2 regions of the Micromonospora sp. NPDC049559 genome follow, and region 2 is predicted to be linked to the other one. Evidence: riboswitches for the same ligand, from Rfam matches in the RefSeq annotation. Region 2 holds a riboswitch; the other holds the start of a gene.
The links. A riboswitch is a leader RNA that binds a small molecule or an ion and turns the genes downstream of it on or off. The one in region 2 is predicted to bind S-adenosylmethionine.

Region 1: linked by a shared signal. The riboswitch ahead of AB0J86_RS28795 (aminotransferase class V-fold PLP-dependent enzyme) and the one ahead of thrC (threonine synthase) in region 2 are both predicted to bind S-adenosylmethionine.

What each region holds. Positions count from the first base shown of each region.
Region 1 covers NZ_JBFAPK010000033.1:13,878-20,144, reverse strand. The annotation lists gene AB0J86_RS28810 (AI-2E family transporter) at 1-964, opposite strand, end outside; gene AB0J86_RS28805 (co-chaperone GroES) at 1,099-1,446, shown strand; gene AB0J86_RS28800 (PrsW family intramembrane metalloprotease) at 1,610-3,280, opposite strand; SAM riboswitch class IV at 3,346-3,503, shown strand; gene AB0J86_RS28795 (aminotransferase class V-fold PLP-dependent enzyme) at 3,551-5,077, shown strand; gene AB0J86_RS28790 (FUSC family protein) at 5,271-6,267, opposite strand, start outside.
Region 2 covers NZ_JBFAPK010000067.1:9,382-15,648, forward strand. The annotation lists gene AB0J86_RS38120 (alpha/beta hydrolase) at 1-574, opposite strand, end outside; gene AB0J86_RS38125 (hypothetical protein) at 813-2,204, shown strand; SAM riboswitch class I at 2,358-2,474, shown strand; gene thrC (threonine synthase) at 2,488-3,780, shown strand; gene AB0J86_RS38135 (GNAT family N-acetyltransferase) at 4,074-5,093, shown strand; gene paaN (phenylacetic acid degradation protein PaaN) at 5,119-6,267, shown strand, end outside.

The DNA.
Region 1 (6,267 bases), on a different contig from region 2:
CGATCGGGATGAACGCGCCGAGGAACACCAGGGCGGCCAGCGGAAACGCGAACGGGACGTTGAAGACGACCAGGAAGATGCCGATCCCGACCGCGTCGATGAAGGCGACCAGCACGGTGGCCCGTACGTAGGCGACGAGCGTCGCCCAGGCGGCCTGGCCCGCGTCGTCAACCCGCCAGCGGGCGTTCAGCGGCAGCAGGCGAACCAGGAAACGCCAGATCTTGCCGCCGTCGCGGAGGAAGAAGAAGGTCGAGAAGAGCACCAGCAGCGTGCCGGTGAGCAGCTCGAAGAGGGTCGTCGCGGTGGAGAGCGCGCCGCTGGTGAGGGCCTGGGTGTTCTGGTCGATCCACTTCTGGCCCTCGTCAATGTACTGGTCGAGCTGGCGGTCCGAGAGGTGCAACGGCCCGGTCTGGAGCCACTCCTGGATCTGCCGGATCCCGGCCGTGGCGTTCTCGCTCAACTTCGGTACGCCGTTGATGAACTCGTTGACGACCAGGGTGAGCGTGCCGACGACCGCGCCCAGACCGCCCACCAGCACCAGCCCGGTCGCGAGCGAGCGGGGGAAGCGCGCCCGCAGCAGCCAGGTCACCGCCGGGGCGAGCAGCGCGGAGAGCAGCAGCGCGATGAGGACCGGGATGATGACGATGCGCACCATGCCGATCACCCGGAACAGCGCCCAGAAGACGACGCCGATCACCAGCAGCCGCCACGACCAGGCCGCGGCGATGCGCAGCGCGTGCGGTACGTCGGCGTCGTCCCGGCTGGCGGTGGAGGGGTGCGCGACGAGCGACTCCGGCTCGGGCGGCTCCGGCGGGGGCACCGCGAGCGACGCGAGCGCCTCGGCGGACTCCGCCTCCTCGCGCTCCCGGGCGGCGCGGACGGAGGTGCGACCCGCCTCGTACGCCCGACGCAACCGCGTCCGCAACTGCTCGAAGCGGCCCACGCCCACCTCCTCCTGCCGAATCGGCCTCCAACGTTAACCGGTGCCCGACTGCCGGCTCGTCCTGTTCAGGCCCTGAATTCTCCCCCACATCGACCCGCACCACACCCCGAGAACCTCCAGCGGCGGCGGATCCGCCGCAGGGTAGCGTTCCGATCGTGACCGCTGACCCGAACATCGACACCGGCCTGCCGATCCGCCTGCTGCACGACCGCGTCCTGGTCCGCCTGGAGGGGCGCGAGGGCGAGCGACGATCAAGCGCGGGAATCGTGATCCCGGCCACGGCGGCGATGGGGCGGAGGCTGTCGTGGGCGACCGCGGTCGGGGTCGGCCCGAACGTACGCTCCATCGTGGCGGGGGACCGCGTGCTCTTCGACCCGGACGACCGCTCCGAGGTCGAGCTGCACGGCCGCGACTACGTCCTGCTGCGCGAGCGCGACGTGCACGCGGTCGCCGCCCAGCGGGTCGAGGACGACGCGACCGGCCTCACCGGCCTGTACCTCTAGCCCCGCTCGCTACCTCCAGGGCCGCTCGCAACCTCTAGCGCCGCTCGCGGCGGGACCACTGCCGGCGCGGCCCCGCCCGGACCGGCGGTCCCGGCCAATGCCGACCGCGCCGGACCGGCGGTCCTGGTCACAGTGCCGGGCCGCGCCGGACCGGCGGTCCCGGTCAGTGCCAGGCCACGCCGCCGGGCGGGCCGAAGGGCTGGCCGTTCGACGGGCCACCGGGCTGGCCGGGCTGCGGGCCGTAGGCGCCCGGGTAGGCCGGGACCGGCGGCGGCACCAGGACGACCGGGATGGGGACCACCGGCTCGTCGGGAGCCTCCACGGTCCGCCGTACCCCGTCCGGGAAGGTCAGGTGGTACCGGGTGCCGTCCCAGACGCCCACCGGGGCCTGCGGGTCCTTCCCGACGAAGACCTGCCGATACGCGGCGATCTCCTGGAGCAGGCGCCGCTCCTCCTCGACCGCGCGGGCCAGGTCCGCCGGTCGGGCGTCCAACCCGCGCCGGATCCCGTCGCGCAGCAGCGCCAACCGGGTCGCCGAGAACTGGTAGCCCCGCATCGCCCGCGCGCCCGCGTCGCCGGCGACCCGCCGGGCCCAGCGCCGGGCCGAGTGCCGACGCCCGAGGCTGCCCAGCGAGGCGACCTCGGGCGGGGTGAGCCAGCCGGCCCGGACGTAGTCGGGCAGGATGCGCTCGACCAGCCGCCCCTCCCAGCCCCGCAGCCAGATCGCCAGGCCCAGTACGCCGAAGAAGACCGGCACCATGAACCCGACGTACCCGTAGAGCACGATGATGGTCTTGCCGGTCGCCTCGGCGAGCGACGGCGTGAAGTTCCAGGTGCCGTGCAGCATCATCGCGAGCAGCAGGCCGGCCAGCGGGGCGAGCACGCGCACCCGCCGGTCGGCGGTACGGGCGGCGATGCCGAGTCCCACGCCCGTCATCGAGGTGAAGAGCGGGTGGGCGAAGGCGCTGAAGAGCACCCGCACGATGAAGATCCCGAAGACGTTCTGTACGCCGGTGGCCGGTCCGTACTGTTCGGCGCCGGCGGCGTAGCCGTACCCGCCCAGGTAGAGAATGTTCTCCACCATGGCGAAGCCGACCGCCGACAGGCCACAGTAGACGATGCCATCGGTGATGCCGGACCACTCCCGGCGGCGGCCGACCAGCAGCAGGATCGGGCCGAGCGCCTTCATCAGCTCCTCGATGAAGGGCGCCACCAGCACCGCCACCAGGGCGTCGGGCAGGCCCCAGGACTGGAACAGGTCGGCGGCGAAGCCGTTCACGTGGGACGCGGTCAGCGTGGCCACGGCGGCGCCCCAGCCGAAGCAGAAGATCAGGTACTTGACCGGCTCCGGCTCGTACCGGTCGAGCCAGAGGAAGCACGCGACCAGCACCGGCACCGGCACGATCGCGGCGATCAACCCGACCAGCAGCGCCTCGGTGCCGAGCCGGTCACCCAACTGGAACGCCATGGTCACCGCGGAACCGGCGATCACCAGGATCGCGGCGCCCAGCACCAGCGCGCGGCGCCAGGCCGGCCGCCGCCTGACCACGGGCACCCCGAGTGGCCATCCCGGCTGCCCGCCGCCGACCGGACCGGGCAGACCCGGTGCGGTGGGGGCAGAGCCGGGCAGACCCGAGCTGGTCGGGCCGGGACCCGGCAGGCCAGGGCCGGCCACGGCCGGGCCGACGGGGCTGGTCGGGCCGGGACCCGGCAGGCCAGCGCCGGGCGCGCCGTCAGGGCCGGGCAGACCGGGCGCCGGGCCCGCGGACGGCGGACCGGCGGGGGAGGGCGGCGACGGCGGGTGCGAGGCTCCGCCGGACGGGGTGTCGGCCATGCGGTCAGCGTAGCCACCAGCCCCCCACTGGTCCCCGGCCATGCGACCTGGTTATGATCCCGGCAGGTCACGAGTGCCAGCGACCAACGGCCACGCACGCGATCTTCGCGGGTGGGGTCGAAGCCCCGGCTTGCTGGCCGGCAACCCTCGTCGAGGTTCGCGGTGGGGTGCCCCGGGTGATGACCGGGCCCAGCCCGATCCGTGTGCTGGGCAAGCGCGGGCCCCGCCTCCTGATCACCGGGGTCCCCGGACTGCCGGAGGTCACTCCTCATGCGCTCTGCCCTCGACTCCCAGACCGCCAGCGCCTGTTCGCCGGCCGGCACGACGCCGGCGACCGCCGCGCCGCTCGTCTCCCGGCCGGTCACCGCCGACGTTCTCGCGCCGCTCCCGGCGCCGGCCTCCGTGCCGGTCCCGCCGGCTCCCGGCCGGCCCGCGGCGTCCGTGCCGGTACGGGCGCCCGGCCGGCCGACGGTGCCCGTCCCGGCCTGGCCGGTCGCGCCCTCCACCTCGGCCGACGCCGTGTCCACCCACCCGGCCGACCCCGGGTCGGTCGCCCCGTCCGCCGCGCCGGGCGGCGAGCACCCCGACCGGCTCGACGTGCTCGGCGTGCCGGGTCAGATCAACCTCGACTACGCCGCCACCGCGCCCTGCGCCCGCGTCGCGGCCGACGCCGTGGCGGAGCTGCTCCCCTGGTACGGCAGCGTGCACCGGGGCGCCGGCGCCCTCTCCCAGCGCTCCACGCTCGCCTACGAGTCGGCCCGCCAGACGGTCGGTGACTTCCTCGGCGCCCGCGCCGACGATCACGTGATCTTCACGCGCAACACCACCGACGCGCTGAACCTGCTGGCCCGGGCGCTGCCGACCGGCACGACGGTGGTCACCTTCGCCGGGGAGCACCACGCCAACCTGCTGCCCTGGCCGGCCGGAGTGGTCCGGCTGCCGGTACCGGCCAGCCCGGCCGGCGCGGTACGGGCCGTCGACGCGGCGCTGCGGGAGCTGCGGCGCGACGGGGACGCCGGCGCGCCGATCCTGGTGGCGGTGACCGGGGCCAGCAACGTCACCGGCGAACGCTGGCCCGTGGCCGAGCTGGCGCTGGTCGCCCACCGGCACGGCGCCCGGATCGCGGTCGACGCGGCGCAGCTCGCGCCGCACGCGCCGGTGAACCTCGGCGAACTCGAACTGGACTACGTCGCCGTTTCCGGGCACAAGCTCTACGCGCCGTTCGGGGCCGGCGCGCTGATCGGGCGCGGGGACTGGCTGGACGCGGCCGAGCCGTACCTCGCCGGGGGCGGGGCCACCGCGCACGTCGGCGCCGCCACGCACGACGTACGGTGGGCGGCCGGGCCCGCGCGGCACGAGGCCGGTACCCCGAACCTCTTCGGCGCGGTGGCGCTCGCGGCGGTCTGTGGCGCGCTCGAGAGCGCGGACCGGACCGTGCTGCACGACCGGGAGCAGGCCCTGCTGGCCCGCCTGCGTACCGGCCTCGCCGAGCTGCCGGGCGTCGTGGAGCTGCGTACCTTCGACGCCGACGCGCCCCGGGTGGGCATCGTGTCGTTCGTGGTGGCCGGCCGGGACTCGTCCGAGGTGGCCGCCGTGCTCGGCCGCGAGCACGGGATCGGGCTGCGCGACGGCCTCTTCTGCGCGCACCCGCTGGCCCGGCGTCTGCTGGCCGAGGCCGCCCAGCGCGCCGGACGCGACGACCTGCCGCCGACCGCGCTGCGCGCCAGCATCGGGCTGGGCAGCACCGTCGAGCACGTCGACCGGCTGGTCGACGCGCTCGACACGCTGGTGCGGTAGCCGGCTGCTCGCCCGCTCCGCGCTACCTCGCCCCGCCGCGCGGCGCGGCCACACCCGCCCGCGCGGGGCAGCCAGGCCACGCGGGGCAGCCCAGCCACGCGGGGCAGCCCAGCCACGCGGGGCAGCCCAGCCACGCGGGGCAGCCCAGCCACGCGGGGGCGGCCCGGACCGGCTGCGGCAGGGACGGCGGGCGCTAGGCGGCGGCGGGCGGCTGCGGCGAGGCCTCGGGGGCGTTGCGGGCCACCCGCCCCACCGCGCGACGGACCAGGCGGTTCGACTCGTCCTTCTCGATACCGGTGGCCCGGAGCAGGTCACTGGCGGTGGTACGGACCTGGGCGACGACCACGCTGCCGGAGAAGCCGACCCCCTCGGCGTACGCCCGCCCGGCCTCGTTGACGGCGCGGAGCGCCCGCTCGCGGGCACCCACCGGCTCCAGCCCGGTGCCCAGTTCCTGGAGCAGCTGGCGTACCGCGTCGGCCAGTTGGCTCACGGCCAGCGGCAGCGACGGCGGGACCGGTTCCCCGTCCTCCAGTACGGTCACCGAGCGCCGGACCAGTGTGCCGCTGTTGTGCACGGCGTGGTCGATGTACTCGGCGCTCTCCACGTACTGGACCAGCGCCCCCTTGCCGCGCCAGCGTACGGGCGCCAGCGTCACCGTCTCCCGGCCGCCCTCCAGCGCCTCCGCCAGCGCGTCCATGTGCGTCTCCACCTCGCGCAGCCGGTCGAGCGCCGCCTGGGCGCGCTGCGGGTCCTTGTTCGCCAGGGCCTGCGCGGTCACCGCCAGCTCCTCCGCCAGGGTGTCCAGCGCCGGCCGGGCCGCCCGGTCCACCACGCGCAGCGGGTTGAGCGGCAGGAGCAGCCCGACCACGAGCAGCGCGACCCCGCCCCCGATCAGCGCGTCGATGACGCGCGACAGTTCCGGCGAGGACTTCGGATGGACCGTGCCGAGCAGTACCGCGGTCGACGCCACCTGGCTGACCACCGCCGGATTGCCGCCCACGAAGATCGTCACCATGATGGCCAGCGACACGATCAGCGCGAGCTGCCACGGTCCGGAGCCGAAGATCAGGATCAGGAGGTCACCGACCCCGATCCCGAGGGCGACGCCGAGGATCAGCTCGACGGTACGGCGGAAGCGCTGGCCCACCGAGGAGGCCAGCGTGCCGACGGCCGAGATCGGGGCGAAGACC
Region 2 (6,267 bases):
CACGCGCCACCGAGACGGTGTCGACGTGGTCGAAGAGCGGGCCGCTGTGCCCGCGGCAGTCCGCGGCGAGCCGCTTGTTGTAGGCGACCAACGCCTCGTACTCCGCCTGGTCCGCCGGTACCGGGAACGGCTGCTGGGCGAGGAGCGAGACCGAGCAGACGACGGCGTCGCTCCGGGCCACCCCGCGTGGGTCGAAGCCGATGACGTCGAAGCGGCGCAGGATCTCCGGGCTGAAATAGGTGTCCGCCCCGAGCGCGGCGTCCACGCCCGAGGCGCCGGGTCCGCCGGGGTTGATCAGCAGTGGTCCGATGCGGGCCGCCGGGTCGGTGGCCGCCCGCTTGGCCACGGCCAGCGGGAAGGTGCCGCGCTCGGGCCGGGCCCAGTCGACGGGCACCTGGAGGTCGCCGCAGCGCACGCTCGGGTCGTCCGGCCGCTCGGGGCAGGGCTGCCAGTCGATCCGGCCGACCCTCGGGTCCGCCGGGGCGCCGGCCGGTGCGGCGGTCGCCGGTGCGGCGCCGAGCAGGACGCTGGCGGCGATCGCGCCGGCCGCCGCGGAGCGGATCAGTTTTCGCATGGAACGAGGCTCCATTCGCCACTGGACGGTGGCGTCGATCCGACCACGCGGGAGATCCGTCCCGAAAGGACTGATAGGGACTTCCTAGGGTGTTTTCCGGGAGATCCCCGAGTTTTCCCGGTCGGCCGGGTCGGCGTACCCGCAGTGCCGGGTCGGCCGATGCGGCGGCCCCTTGAAGATCAATACTTTCGAAAGCCGCGGGGGCGTCGCCCCGTCAGCCTTCGTCCTTGGAGGACCCTTGACAAGCACAATCCGGCGCCGGCGACTGTTCGGTGCCGCGCTGGCCGCGACCACCCTCGTGACCGGCCTGCTGACCGCGACCCCCGCCCAGGCCGCCGATGTCGCCGTACCGGTGACCGAGGGCGCGCTGACCCTCCGCGGAAACGAACTCGTCGTCGACGACTCGTTCTCCACGAGGAGCGGTGATGCTTTCACGCTGGAGAGCGGAGCGCGGTCGGATGAGCTGAGCCCGCACGTACGCGTGCACCTGGCGGCGGCGGACGGGCAGTGGTTCGACCTCGCGTTCTACGGGGGAAGCGCACCGCTGGCGGTGGGGACCTACGACGACGCGGTGCAGTGGTCGTACAGCGCGCCCGAGCGCCCGGCCCTGAGTCTGAGCGGCAACGGTAGTGGTTGCAGCGGCTCGCTCGGCGACTTCCGGGTGAACCAGATCCGGTACGGCGCGGGCGGAGCGATCGAGGCGCTCGACGTCAACTTCGCCTACTACTGCGAGGGGCGCCTGCGGCTGTCCATGGGCCACCTGGTCGTCAACTACCCGTCCGAGCCGGAGCCGCCGCAGGGCCGGGTGCTGAGCGCCCTCACCTTCGCCGGCCGTGACACCGGCGAATACCACAGCGGTCTCGGGGACATGATTGTCGGTGTCACCCGGCACGACGGGAACGCCGTCGTCGTCGCCGCGGCGCGCGCCGGGAGCTACGACCGCGGTTCCTTCGCGATCGCGGCACCGGCTGGCGAGCCGTTGCGGGTCGGCACCTATCCCGACGCCCGCTCCTACTGGGACGGCAGTAACGCCGGTCCGCGCCTCACCCTGGACGGGCCAAGAGGGTCCTGCCCGGGAGAGCACGGCACCTTCACGATCCGGCAGCTGAGGTTCGCGCCCGACGGCTCGGTCGCCCTGCTCGACCTCGCCTTCACCCGGGTCTGCGAGTATCCGGGCGGTAACGATCCGACCACCGGAGAGGTGATCCTCAACATTCCGGGACCGCCTCCGTTCACCCTCGCCCTCACGGCGGACCGGGCCGACCTGATACGGGACAAGTCCTGGTACCGCACCGGCATCCAGGAGGTACGGGTGGGCGGCACCGTCACCTGCTCCGGCGAGGCTTGGATGATCGTCACGGGCACCCTCACCCAGGAGCCGGAGGGCCAGCCGCTGGTCGGCCACTTCGGGGTGCCGGTGAGCTGCGCGGCCGGCGAGGTGACGCCCTGGTCGGAGACGGTGGTGTGGTACGAGGCCACGGACCGGGACTTCGCGCCGGGCGCCGCCACCCTCACGGCGCACACCACGATCGTCGATCCGGTGTACCTGAACACCGTGACCGCCGAGACGACGTCGACCGTGCGACTGCGCCTGCCCGAGACGCCCGCCATCCCGCGCCGGACGAGGTGAGCTGACTCCGGGCCGCCACAGCCGTTCGCCGCACCGTACGCCGCGCGGTCGCGGAGCGTACCGGGGTGCTCGACGCTGCGGGATGGCTCACACCTCGGGAACCTCTCGCCTCGGAGCCGGGGCGTCACCGTAGACTCGTGGTCACAACTGAATACCTCATCCAGAGGGGCTGAGGGATACGGCCCGACGACGCCCCGGCAACCACTCCACAGGGAGCAGGTGCCAATTCCGTCCCCACCGCAGAGCGCGGCTTCCGGGGAAAGATGAGAGGACGGCCCTCGCCATGACGTCGACCATCGACGCGACGACCACCACCGCGACCACCAGCCCCAGCCCCGCGCGCGCCCTCGTCTGTCGCGGCTGCGGTGCGGAATACCCCCTCATCGCCCAGCACGCCTGTTTCGAGTGTTTCGGTCCGCTGGAGGTCGCCTACGACCCGGCCGCGCTCGCCCGGGTCACCCGCGCCGAGATCGAGGCCGGTCCGCGGAGCATCTGGCGGTACGCCGCGCTGCTTCCGACCGGGCAGGACCCGGCCGGCCGGGTCACCCTCGACCCCGGGCTGACCCCGCTGGTCGCGGCCCCGAACCTCGCCGCCGAACTGGGCATCCGGGCCCCGCTCTGGGTCAAGGACGACAGCGCCAACCCGACCCACTCGTTCAAGGACCGGGTGGTCTCGGTGGCCCTCACCGCCGCGCGTGGCCTCGGCTTCACCCGCTTCGCCTGCGCCTCGACCGGCAACCTCGCCAACTCCGTGGCCGCCCACGCCGCCCGCGCCGGGGCGCCCTCGATCGTCTTCGTGCCGAGCGACCTGGAGCAGGGCAAGGTCGTCACCACCGCGGTCTACGGCGGCGACCTGGTCGCCATCGACGGCTCGTACGACGACGTGAACCGGCTCTGCGGCGAACTGGTCGAGACGGACGAGTTCGAGGACACCGCGTTCGTGAACGTGAACGTGCGCCCCTACTACGCCGAGGGCTCCAAGACGCTCGGCTACGAGGTGGCCGAGCAGCTCGGCTGGCGGATTCCCGAGCAGGTGGTGATCCCGATGGCCAGCGGCGAGCTGCTGACCAAGATTGACAAGGCGTTCAGCGAACTGGTCGAGATCGGCCTCGTCGAGGCGCCGGCGAACGGCTGGCGGGTCTTCGGCGCCCAGTCCGCCGGGTGCAACCCGATCGCCGTCGCGCTGCACGCCGGCACCGACGTCATCACGCCGGTCCGGCCCACCGGCATCGCCAAGTCGCTCAACATCGGCGACCCCGCGGCCGGCATCTACGCCATCGAGGCGGTGCGCCGTACCGGGGGCTGGATGGAGTACGTCGACGACGACGAGATCCGCGAGGGCATCCGCCTGCTGGCGCGTACCACCGGGGTCTTCGCCGAGACGGCGGGCGGGGTCACCACGGCGGTGCTGCGCAAGCTGGTCGAGAGCGGCAAGCTCGACCCCGACGCCGAGACCGTCGTCTTCAACACCGGCGAGGGGTTGAAGACCATCGACGCGGTGGCGACCCAGGTCGGACCGACGTACCGGATCAAGCCCTCGCTGCGTGCGGCCCGGGACGCGGGCCTGCTCGGCTGAGAGCGAGCACGCTCGGCCGGGCGGGGCGGCTCCCCCGGCCGGGCGGCGAAGGCGTGGGCGCTGCGGCCCGTAGTCGCCGATTTGCCGTGCGTAGGAAAAACACGCCTGCGGGGGCTTGACGTCGAAACGTGCACGACGCAAGATGCTCCGTGCGGGAGGGCGTGTCGCCGTAGACTTTTCAAGCTCTTACGTCCCAACGCCGGAGGCGTTGTGCGATCGTCCCTCCCGACCAAAAATCTCCCTGCCCCGAAAAACCATTCGCGCGACGCGGAGCGGGCCGGCACGCTCGGGGCATGGATATAGTCCTGGTCCGCCTCGATGCCCGCGACGACGAGTCCGTCGAGCGGGCGTACCGAATAGTCGCGGCGAGCGACGCCGCCGAGGGGGCCGACTTCCCGCCGCAGGAGCGGACCCGTTTCGTCGGCGGGTTGCGGCATCCGATGCCCGGCAGGCATACCGAGCGGGTGCTGGCGTACCGCGACGGGGTGCCCGTTGGCTATCTCTCGGCGGGGCTCCCGCAATTGGACAATCTGGACAACGTGAGCGTGGAGCTGTACGTACACCCGGACCACCGGCGGCGCGGGGTCGGCCGCGCGCTGTACCAGGAACTCCTCCGGCTGGCCGGCGAGCACCGGCGCAAGCGGATCTCCGGCGCCACCGTCGAGGCGCTGCCCGGCGGACCGGCGCGTACCGGCGCGGGCTCGGCCTTCGCCGCCGCGATGGGCGCGCGGCCGGTCCTGCCCGAGGTGCGGCGCCGGCTGGACGTGACCGCGCTCGACCAGTCGGCCCTGGACCGCCTGCACGGCGTCGCCCGGGCCGCCTCAACGGGGTACTCGCCGGTGCGCTGGCACGGACCCACCCCGGAGGAGTACGTCGCCGACGTCGCCTACCTCGACGGCCGGCTGATCGAGGACGCGCCCCTGGGCGACCTCGAATGGGAGCCGGAGAAGGTGGACTCGGCGCGGGTACGCCGGACCGAGGCCGCCCTCGCGGCACGCGGCCGACGCACCTACCACTGCGGCGCCCGCCACGACGCCTCCGGCCGGCTGGTCGCCTGGACGATGCTGGAATTCGACGCGGCGCCTGTGTGGCACGCGTACCAGCAGATCACCATCGTCGACCCGGAGCACCGGGGGCACCGGCTCGGCGCCCTCGTCAAGATCGAAAACCTGCGGTACGCCCTGACGCACGAGCCCGACCTGCGGGTGATCGACACCTGGAACGCGGCGGTGAACGACCACATGATCTCGATCAACGAGGCGCTGGGGTTCCGCCCGGTCGACGCGTGGCACAACTGGCAGCTGACGATCTGAGCACCGGCTGCGGCATGATGTCGGGATGACGGAGACCCCGCATCCCCTGTACGCCAAGCACGCCGACACCCTCACCCGGGCGCTCAGCGCGATCGCCGAGCGCGCCTACTGGTCGGCCTACCCCGAGTCGCCCAGCCCCCGGGTGTACGGCGAGACCGCCGCCGCCGAGGGCGAGGCCGCCTTCCGGTCCTACCTGGACGCGGACTTCCCGCTCGACCAGCCCGGCACCACCGACCGGGTCGCCACCGAGCGGAGCCCCTTCGGTGTCGAGCTGGGCGTGCGCTACCCGCACGGCGAGGTCGACGCGCTGGTGGCCGCGGCCACCGCCGCGCTGCCCGCCTGGCGGGACGCGGGCCCGCAGACCCGGCTGGGCGTCTGCCTGGAGATCCTGGCCCGGCTGCACGCCCACGTCTTCGAGCTGGCCAACGCCGTGCAGTTCACCAGCGGCCAGGCCTTCGTCATGGCGTTCCAGGCCGGCGGCGCGCACGCGCTGGACCGGGCGCTGGAGGCGCTCGCGTACGCGTACGCCGAGATGACCCGGCACCCGGCCCGGGCCGAGTGGGAGAAGCCGGCCGGCAAGGGCGACCCGCTACGGATGACCAAGACCTTCCACGTGGTACCGCGCGGGATCGGGCTCGTCATCGGCTGCAACACGTTCCCGACCTGGAACTCGTACCCGGGTCTCTTCGCCTCGCTGGCCACCGGCAACCCGGTGATCGTCAAGCCGCATCCGGGCGCCGTGCTGCCGCTCGCGATCACGGTCCGCTACGCGCGGGAGGTACTCGCCGAGGCCGGCTTCGATCCGAACCTGGTGCTGCTCGCCGCCGAGGCGCCGGGCGAACGGATCGCCTCCACCCTGGCGCTGCGTCCCGAGGTACGCATCGTCGACTTCACGGGCTCGACGGAGTACGGCGACTGGCTGGAGGCCAACGCCCGCCAGGCCGCCGTCTACACCGAGAAGGCCGGCGTCAACACCGTGGTCGTCGACTCCACGTCCGACTTCGCCGGAATGTGCCGCAACATCGGGTTCTCGCTGGTCCTCTACAGCGGGCAGATGTGCACCACCCCGCAGAACATCCTGGTGCCGGCCGACGGAATCGAGACCGACCAGGGACACAAGAGCTTCGACGAGGTGGCGGCCGGCATCGCGGGCGCCGTCGGCAAGCTCACCGCC